DNA from 3 places in the Glutamicibacter sp. NPDC087661 genome. Region 1 is predicted to be linked to each of the others. Evidence: riboswitches for the same ligand, from Rfam matches in the RefSeq annotation. Region 1 holds a riboswitch; each other region holds the start of a gene.
What was found. A riboswitch is a leader RNA that binds a small molecule or an ion and turns the genes downstream of it on or off. The one in region 1 is predicted to bind S-adenosylmethionine.

Region 1 (3,271 bases):
AGCGTTGAACGTTTCCGCTAGCTGGACCGGCTGCATTTCTTCACCGCTTTGCAGCGCCTTCATGGTCTGCAGCCACTGGTTGTGCTGGGCTTCGATAATGCCCAGATCCACCAGTTCTTGCCACCAGTCGATGCTCAACTTATGGATGCGGATCGTATCGCCCTGCACCGTGCCCAGCTCCCCGGCCTCTGATATCAGCTGGCGCAGCTGCGTGAAATCTGCACCATCAATCGGGATCACCGTAAGGTCATCGAGGACGAGATACTCATCTTGCTTGGTCAAGGCCTCCAGCAGCAGTGGGAACGGGACCTTGGTCTCGTCCAGGAGCACTTCCACAGACAAGTCGAACCAGTCCCCCGTGCTTTCGCCGGCTTCGACACTGACAGCGGCCGGGGCGTGGCTGATCCGGTACTTCGGCAGCCTGTTCTGCTCTTCAACGACCACATCGGGATGCTCTGCCAATAGCGGCAATGCGTAGACCAAGAAATCGATGGATTCGGAGGTGCTGAATTCCTTCGGCGGGAAGATTCCTGAAGAGGTCAGTTGCCCCAAGGAAGCCTGCGCGCCGAGCTTGTCCTGCACCGAAGCAGCAATTTCCTTTTCCACGGCATACTGGCGGGGGCCCGCGGAGGCGTACTCCCAGGAATAGCTCACGGTCAGCGGAGTTCGGATGCTCTCCAGGGACAGCTTGAGGCTGGGGCGTGCTGGAACAGGGATGCTGTAGCTGTCATCCTCGCTCTTCAACGGTGCCATCAGGCGCAATCGGTCCAGGTGCTGGCGCTCGAAAAGCTCAACGCCTTCCTGCGGGATGGATTGCGCACCGGATTCAATAAATGTGGCCAGTTCCTTCGTGACCGGTTCAGCGAACCGGGCCAAACCGATTTCCCTGGCCTTCGGCAAGGGGCTGGACGCGTAAGCCAACAAGGTCGGCGGCGTGCCTATGGGCAAGAGGTAGACGTGCTCTTCGCTCGGCCCGCGCAGCTTCCCTTCCATGCTCAGGCCATGTTCACCGCGACGCACATCCACGTGTGCCATGGCTGGTTGCTCGCTGAACTCCACCGGGGCCTTGGCCGTAGAACCGCCGTTGACGATCTGCACTCCAGCTTCACGCAGGGCTTCGAACGCATCCAGCAGGTCCTGGCCTGGAAGATCCATCAAGGAGATCCACTCCTTGGGATCCCACGAATGGCGATAAGTATCTTGTTCAACGTGTTCACGCAACCGGTCCAGTTCAACGACCGCACGACGCTGCTTCTTGGAGAACCGCGTATCAAAAGCAACATTGCGCCAGCTGATCCCGGTTTGGATCCAGGGGCTCTTGGTGCCCTGGCGGGCCGGGCGTGCCTGCAAGGTCAGCGCGTCCTCGCCGCCATAACGCGGTTCGCTTACCACTTTCAGGATCAATCCCAGCGGTTCTTCGGCAACCAGCGGCTCATCGGAAATGACTGGAAGCAGACGGTCAAGGGTACGTTCCCACTGCGGCTTGCTATTGCGTTTCCAAGCGTGGGGATCCACCCCGGAGTCGGAGACGAAAAAGCCCTGGTCTTCTTCGGTGGTGACCTCAATGAGCAAGGCGGCGACATCTTCACAGGACTGAACCCCCGGATGCTTGCCGCAGAAGCTGGTGAAGCTGATATTGCCCTCAGTGATTTCCAATTGGGCCATCACCGATTCACGCAGCACCACACCGGAGATGCGGGTAGATCCCGGTTGCATTACCCGGTTGGCGATCTGCACTTTTCCGGAATCACACAGGAATTGGCCCAGGTTGTATTCGGATTCGGTCACCAAGGTCTGGGCCGCAGAAAGTGTCAGCTGGAATTCCATACTCGCCGTTCATTGTTCGTGCAGTGGGCGCCCGAGAGCTAGATTCCATCTTAGCGAGCCGGAAAGCAAGATGCCCGGTGACGAAAAGTTACTTCTGCCCTTTACCCGCGGGCCCTGCAACCGATAGAAATTAATCACTGAATCACGAGTTCCACTCTTTGAGCCCTGGCTGAGTGGACGGCAACCCTCCTGCGTCATTGTGCGGGGTGCCCCAGGTGAAGATTCGACGCATCTTGAACGCCAAGATGCGTAAGCGATGGCGCCCCTTGCGCCAGAAAGGGGATCAATTCCCCATGACTAATGCAGCATCTGCCCCAACCGTATCCGAAGACCGCGCACAGCGCCTGCAGGAAGCAGGCAAGGGCTGGGGCGAACGAATTTCGGCTGCCCCGCAAAGTGCCCAATTGACTTTCACCGTCGAGGGCGAAGGCTTCGATTCGGTAGCCAGCAACATTGTCTCCGGCAAGCACACCTTCCAGGTCGACGAGCCAGCTGCCCTGGGCGGCAGCGACCTGGCCGCAAGCCCCGTGGAATACGCGCTCGGAGCGCTCATCTCCTGCCAGGTTGTGGTCTACCGCTTGTACGCGCAGAACCTCGGCATCCAGGTGGACGACGTGAAGATCCAGGCCAATGGCCACCTCGATGTCCGCGGACTCTTCGGCATCGACCAGACCATCCGCCCCGGCTTCTCGTCGGTGGATCTGGACATCCGGATTGCCGGACCGGAATCAGCTGAACGCTATGAAGAACTGCGCCGCGCAGTGGATGCACACTGCCCGGTGCTGGACCTCTTCGCCAATCCGGTGCCCGTGACAACCGCGGTAAGCATCGCAGAGACCAACTAGAGTTCGCTGAACTAAAAAGCACCGCGGCGGCCCCCGACTTCAGGGGCCGCCGCGGTGCACTTCTAGCTGAAGCCAACTATTGCCCCAGGAAGTTCAGCAGGACTTTGCCGGAGCGAGCCGAATCCTTGGCCGTTTCGAAGGCTTCAAGCGCATCGGCGACCGGGAACTCGTGGGTTACCGCCTCGGAAACCTGCAGTGAACCGTCGGCCAGGGCAGCAAGCACATGGTCGATTTCGTCGTTGAAGCGGAAGGAACCAACCAGTTCCAGCTCGCGGGTAATAGCCAGCGAAATGAGTGCGGGTTGTTCTCCTGAGGGCAGCAACCCGACCATGACCACTCGACCGCCGCGCACGGCACCGCGCACGGCGGAGGCCAACCCGCGGAAGTTGCCGCTGGCCTCGATCACCACGTCCGCGCCCACCTGGGCAAGAGCTTCCTGGTCATCGGCGCGCAAAGTTGAAGTGGCACCGAGTTTCCCGGCGATTTCCAACGGCTTCTCGTGCATGTCCACTGCGATGATTTCTTTGGCTCCGGCACGCTTGAGCACTGCTACAGCGAGAGCTCCGATCGGCCCAGCACCAATAACCAGCGCCTTCTTG
Region 2 (3,271 bases), on a different contig from region 1:
CCAGCATGACGTTCATGTCGAAGCGCTGGTAGCCGTAGGTCACAGCGAGATAGCCGATGCCGCCGGCCCCGATGGTTCCGGCGATGGCCGAGTACTCGATCATCGAGATGGTGTTCAGCGTGATAGCCGAGGCCAGGGCCGGCAGCGCCTCGCGGATCTGGGTGGTGCCGATGATTTGCGCGGTCGAACCGCCGGTCACCAGCCCTACGGCCAGGTTGTGCCTGGGCAGGTCGTTCAGCGCGTTCTGCACCAGCCGGGCGAAGAACGGGATGCCGGCAATGGTCATGGGCACGGCGGCCGCCGCAATGCCGATGGTGGTGCCGGTGACCCATTTGGTGAAGGGGATGATCGCTGCCATCAGCACCAAGAACGGCAAGGAGCGTCCCATGTTGGCGATCCAGCTGAGCACCGCATGCAGGCGCGCCCGAGGGAAGAGCCCCTGCCGATCGGTGTTGTACAGCGCGATGCCCATCAGTCCTCCGAGGCTGATGACCAGGGCCATGACGATTCCGACCATGGCCCACGTCTGGCCGTAGGCCGGCAGCATCAACTCGGGCAATTGCTGCCACGGAGTGTCGGTGCCCACCGCTGCGCTTTCAAAGGGGATTCTCATGCGTTGGCCTCCACCAGTTCGTGGTTGTTGCGGGCAAGGCTGCTTGGGTCGGTTTGCAGGCCCCACCCGTCCAGCAACCGGATCAGGTACTCAGGGGCTGCGCCCCGCACGCCCAAGCGCACGCGGCCCAAGGTCCCCTCATGGTGCGCCTCGACGGCGCCGCCCAACAGGGCCACCGCGATCCCGTGTTCGATGCCCAGACGCGAGATCCAGCCGGGATCGACCCGGTCTTTGCGGTAGGCCACCGTCACTGCGTAGTCGAAGCCTGCCGGCAGGTCCTCGGCCCGCAGCGGCAGCAGCTTCGCCCCGGTCTCCGAACCCGGGGATGCCACCAGCTCATGCAGGGCTCCGTGCTCGGCAATGCGTCCACCGGCGAGCTGGGCGACCTCGTCAGCCACATGCCGCACCACATCCATCTCATGGGTGATCAGGATGATGGACAGTCCCAGGTCGCTGCGCAACGAATCCAGCAGCCCCAGCACCTGGTGGGTGGATTCGGGGTCCAGGCCCGAGGTGGCTTCGTCGGAGAGCAGCAGCCGCGGGCGCAGGGCCAGGGCCCGGGCGATGCCGACGCGCTGCCGTTGCCCGCCGGAAAGTTGCCCGGGATAGGCGTTCGCTTTTTCCAGCAGCCCTACCCGGTCCAGCAGCTGGGCCACCCGTTGCTGCATTTCATGGTGAACCACCCCGAGGTTCCGCAGCGGAAGGGCCACGTTCTCGGCGACGCTCAGCCGGCTCAGCAGGGCCGAGTTCTGGAAGATCGTGCCGATGGCGCGGCGTTCGGAGCGCAGGGCCTTGCCCGACAGCGCGCCGAGGTCCTTGCCGTCGACGAGGATCTGCCCGCTGCTGGGCTTCTCCAGCAGCGAGATGCAGTGGGACAAGGTCGATTTCCCGGCCCCGGAAGGGCCGACCACGGCCGTGATCGAGCCTTCGGGCACCGACAGGTCGATCCCCTTGAGCACCTCGATGCGCCCCTGCGCGGTGTCGTAGTGCTTATGCAGGTCCTTGATCTCGATCATGCTGCATGCTCCTGGGCGATGCGCTCCATAATTCTCCTTGGCTGTTGCACCGTGAGGCACTGCCCGGGGCCGAAGTTGCGCCGGCTCGCGGCTTGGCGTGGCCCGGTGGCAGCCACTGCTCCATCGGTCCTGGCGGTAGCACCGTCCCGCGATTCGGGTGGTTGCTGCGACGTCAACGAGCCAGGTCTCTCGGTCGCTCTGGATGGGTGGCGTTCAATATCTTGAACAACTTCAGTGTCGAGCACGGAATAATTTGTGACCAAGCGTGAAGTCAGCAAAACGTCATGAAACCCCGTGACGTGTTTCCGTGTCCTTGATTCGCGTCATTTTCCACGTCATATAGCATCTTGTGACTATTTACGACTGCAATTACGGCAAAACATTGACTTGGATGCCGTCCTTGCGATCGATTGCCGAGCTTTAAATTGCTAAGTCCGCGGCCAATGGCCACGGACTGCGCACATATGATTTGGGAGCGACGACGAACCCGTTCAGCATTAGTCGGACTAGTTGCTTTCCACCGCAACAGGTTCTTCCAGCTCGTCGTCGGCTTCCCAACGCCGGGACCGCCGGACTCCCAAGAGAATTGATGCCGCAATAACTGCGACCAGAAGCAGGATCCATCCGGCTGGGATGGACCAGAAAGTTGTCGAAGCTGTGCTGAACCCGGCCGGCAATGAGTCGATGTCTTCGGCGTTCACTCTAACTTCGACCTGCTGCCATAGCAGCGGCCAGAGTCCCGGCAGCTGCTGTTCGATTGCCACAATGGACCCGGGTAGCAGTTCATCGAGCTGGTATTCGGACGATGTGGATCCCCAGCCGAAGGGGCCAGATGCAGTGATCGTGTAGCTGCCCCGGGCCCGCAGATTCCCTTCGTTGGCCACGGTTGCGCCCACGATGGCATCAACCGGTTCGAACGGGTTCCACGCGATGGGCGCCTGGGCGCTGGCTGCCGACACGTTCAGCTTGACTGCTCCCTCGCCACCGACTCGGACAGCCAGCTGCGTGGCCAGTCGGCGGTCGACCACCACGGTTCCAGCCGAGGTATCGATATAGGACGAAACCATGCCACCCAGATAGTCCCCCGGCGCGGCGTCCGTTGGAATTTCGACAGTGAATTCGACCGAGGTTTTCTCCCCCGGTCCCAAGGCTACTTCAGCTTGGTCTACCTCGATCCACGCGCCCACGGTAGTAGCCAGGTCGGTTCGCTCGGAGAGTTCCAGCGACCCGTTGCTGGTGGTCGCACCGTCTGCGGGATAGACGGCCAGTGAAATTTCTTCGGTCCCGTAGTTGGTGATCTCGAAGGAATCCCGGGCCTGTTCCCCGGGCTCGAGATCGTAGGCGAAACTCGACCGGGTTTCTGTGCCGCCCGGGTTGGTGCCCCACGACAAGTCATCGCCATGAGCAGCCGGCGCCGTAAGGGCAGTGGCGATGGCTACCGCGAGCACACTGATCGTTGCACGGTGTCGCAAGTTCTTGCGGGTGGCGTATTGCTGGAACATCTTTTCCTCGGGAATGTGGTCGGCAGAAATGGTGGCGGCACGCACCACGGGGAACGCTGTGCGTGCCGCCGGTGAAGCTGGAACTCTACTTCTGGATGGCGGTGATCGTCAGAGTCGAGCTGTAGTTGCCGGCAGCGGCT
Region 3 (3,271 bases), on a different contig from region 1:
TTTCTGCCGTTGCGCAGCACCGTAATCCGGTCGGTGATCTGCCGCAGTTCCTGGAGATAATGCGAGATGAAAATGATCCCTACCCCGCGGTCCCGCAGATGCCGGATCGTGCCGAAGAGCTGTTCAACTTCATCATTGGCCAACGGTGCCGTCGGCTCATCGAGAATCAGCACCTTGGGTTCGGCCAGTACGGCACGGGCAATCTGGATCAGCTGCTGCTGGGCAACGCTGAGCTCATCAACGAAGGCACCGGTGTCCAGCTCCTGGCCGGTGGTTCGCAAAATATCCGCCCGGGCTGCTGCCTGCGCGGTGCGCTCGTGGCGCCAGAGCCCACGACTCTTCGCGGTGCCCAGGTACAGCTGTTCGGCGACGGTCAAGCGGCCGGCCAGATGGCGGTCCTGGTGAATCACTTCAATGCCTAGCGCTTCGGCATCGGCAGGCCGGCGAATTTGCACCGGCTGGCCGGCAAGTTCGATCTGCCCCGAGTCCAGGGTGTACAGCCCGGTGAGTATCTTGATCAGGGTGGATTTTCCAGCTCCGTTTTCGCCCACTAGGCCCAGAACCTCTCCGGCCCGAAGCTGCAGGTGCACATGGTCGAGCACGGCGACCGTGCCAAAGGACTTGTTGATGGCGGCCATGCTCAGCAGTTCCTTAGATTCCGTTGTCATGGCGCACCTGATTCACGTTGTCCTTGTCGACAAAAATTGGCTCGGCATAGCTGGTGCTCGGAACCAGATCGGTTTGCCCATCGAGGAACAGGGCGATATTAGTGGCCGAGGCAGCGGCAATCTGCTTGGTGGGCTGAGCGACGGTGAACTGGTATGAACTGTCCGGGTTCGCTATCAAATCCAGGGCCCCGGGCTCTGCGTCCACTCCATACAGCTTGATGTCGCCACCAGTGGGATCGATGGCCTGCGCGGCACCGATCAGCGGCATGTCCCAGCAGGACCAAATCGCGTCAACTTCGCCCTCGGGCAGCCTGCGCAGTTGGTCCTGGATCTGGTTTTTGGCATCCTCGATGGTGCCTTCGTATTTGTCCTGGAGTTCCGGGGTGATCTTCTCGATATTTGGGTAGTCTTCCAGCACCAGGTTCAGGCTGTTGTAGCGGATCCGGCAGGGAGTCACACCGGGGAAGCCGTTGAAGACCAGAATCTTCCCCTTGCCGTGGAGGTCTTCAGCCATGGTGCGAGCCAGCGTGGTGCCGACGTTCCAGTTGTCGCTGGTGACGTTGTTCTTCGAGTATTCGCTTTGGAAATCGATGGTGAACAGCGGGATCCCGGCGGCGTCCACCTTGGCCAAGGCAGGAGTGAGCGTTTGGGCATCGCCCAGGATCACCACGATGGCATCGGGCGACTGGGTGATCAGGTTTTCTACGTCAGAGACGTGCTTCTCGTCTTTGGCTTCGGCTTGGGTAGCGATGACCTCGCCGCCGAGCTCTTTGATGCGCTCTTGGATCTGCTGGTAGACCACGCGCGAGTAGTCGTGCAGGATATCCTTGGCCGCGATGCCGACCTTTTTGCCTTTGAGTGAAGGAACGTTGTCGAGCTTATGCTCGGCTTGCGGATTACTGCTTTGCGCCACAACCGGCGCTATTTCCGGCCGTGGTTCTTTCAGCGAGCAGCCAGTCAGCAGTGTTGCTGCCGCCATCGCTGAAGCCAGAACTTTCAAGGCGTTCGGACGAGTACGAGTCATGTCGTCCCTCTCTTAGACAAATTGAACGAGGGATCCCGAACAGAAGTTCATGCTTCTAGACCCGGGAGTTCCATCGAACCTGGCGTTAGCACTACCTGCTGGTGCAGGCTTGCTGCGGCGTCTCGGAGCCAGGTCTCTCAGCCGCTCTGGATGGGTTGTGCTCCGAGTCAAGCATTACTGGCAGGTCCTCGGGAAGGGCGCTGTCATGCGGAGGAACAGCAGGACAAAATACGTCATCTTCGCGCCTTCGCCCTGCCGGAAAACGGGCAGATAAGACGTCATATGACCTTCGCATGACGCAATTGGCATGCCGGAACTGGATCTCAAGAACGTTCCCGCAGGCATCGATTGGGAACACAGCGTGGATCAGGGCACTTCCATGCGACCGCATAGAATGGCCATTCAAGATCAATCGGCAGAAGAGGCGGCAAGTGGATCCAGCAGGCGTGATTGCCTTCATGTTCGGGTTGCTGAGCATAACGCTGGTCGCAGCGTTCCTCGCCCCGATGGCACGGGACCGGAAGCTCGCTCGCAATGCGGCGATCGGCATCAAGACGCGCCACACCTTGGCCAGCGATGACGCCTGGTTCGCCGGGCATCAGCAGGCTGCGCCCCTGCTTGCCGCGGCTTCCTGGGCCGGTTGGGCGGCATTGGCCAGCGCAGCAGTTCTCTGCCTGCTGGGCCAATTCGGTTTCGCCTTCGCCGCGACCGGAACCGGCTACCTGGCCGCCATCGCGTTGCTGGTGATCTCGACTGCCACAGCGAATAAGGCCGCGCGGAGCTTCCCGGCGGCAGGCCTGGGCTAATCCAGCACTGCTTAAAGCAACGGATCGCGCCATCTGCCGATGGCGCGATCCGTTGCTTTCTTGGAAGGCGTGCTGCTAAAGCAGTACGGCTCCCAGGACCAGTACAGTCAGGAACCCCGCGGTGCCCTGGATGGCGGTAGCCACGCTCAGGGTCTTGTAGGCGGTGATCACCGGAATGCGGCTGAGCTGCGAGACGACCCAGAAGTAGGAGTCGTTGGCGTGCGAGACAACCATCGCACCGGCGCCTACTGCCAATACGGATAGCACCATGCCCAACTCCGAACTCAAGCCCAGGGAGCCGAGCATCGGAGCGACCAGCGCGGAAGTGGTCACCATTGAGACGGTGGACGAGCCCTGGGCGGACTTCAGTGCAGCGGCGATCAGGAATGGCACAGCCAGGCCCAAGCCCAGTCCGCTGAGTGAATCCGAAAGAATCGTGGTCAGATCCGACGCGGCCAGGACCGCCCCGAAGCCGGCGCCGGCACCGGTGATCAGCAAGATCGGAGCAGCGGTGCGTACAGCTTCGTTCATCTGCTCATTGAAGACCGCCAGCTTGCTGCCACCGCTCAAAAGAAAAGTCGATGAGATCAAGCCGAAGATCAGCGCAATAACTGGCGTCCCCAGGAAGGAAAGGATTTCCAGGGCAGCGCCTTCGCCCATCGGGTGCGAGGGCAGCTTCGCAATGGATGCGGCACAGATCAGCACCAGCGGAACCAGGATCGGCATGAAGGCCAGCGCCGGGCTGGGCAATTTTCCGAAGCTTGCACGCAGCT

Region 2: linked by a shared signal. The riboswitch ahead of ACIOTN_RS09830 (methionine ABC transporter ATP-binding protein) and the one ahead of ACIOTN_RS08335 (OsmC family protein) in region 1 are both predicted to bind S-adenosylmethionine.
Region 3: linked by a shared signal. The riboswitch ahead of ACIOTN_RS12815 (substrate-binding domain-containing protein) and the one ahead of ACIOTN_RS08335 (OsmC family protein) in region 1 are both predicted to bind S-adenosylmethionine.

The regions. Positions count from the first base shown of each region.
Region 1 covers NZ_JBIUWE010000002.1:325,810-329,080, reverse strand. The annotation lists gene ACIOTN_RS08340 (DEAD/DEAH box helicase) at 1-1,827, opposite strand, end outside; SAM riboswitch class IV at 1,968-2,089, shown strand; gene ACIOTN_RS08335 (OsmC family protein) at 2,121-2,672, shown strand; gene ACIOTN_RS08330 (L-idonate 5-dehydrogenase) at 2,749-3,271, opposite strand, start outside.
Region 2 covers NZ_JBIUWE010000003.1:114,305-117,575, reverse strand. The annotation lists gene ACIOTN_RS09835 (methionine ABC transporter permease) at 1-613, opposite strand, end outside; gene ACIOTN_RS09830 (methionine ABC transporter ATP-binding protein) at 610-1,629, opposite strand; SAM riboswitch class I at 1,748-1,838, opposite strand; gene ACIOTN_RS09825 (WxL protein peptidoglycan domain-containing protein) at 2,136-3,179, opposite strand; gene ACIOTN_RS09820 (hypothetical protein) at 3,217-3,271, opposite strand, start outside.
Region 3 covers NZ_JBIUWE010000004.1:295,275-298,545, reverse strand. The annotation lists gene ACIOTN_RS12820 (sugar ABC transporter ATP-binding protein) at 1-668, opposite strand, end outside; gene ACIOTN_RS12815 (substrate-binding domain-containing protein) at 652-1,692, opposite strand; SAM riboswitch class I at 1,760-1,849, opposite strand; gene ACIOTN_RS12810 (SdpI family protein) at 2,124-2,498, shown strand; gene ACIOTN_RS12805 (GntP family permease) at 2,574-3,271, opposite strand, start outside.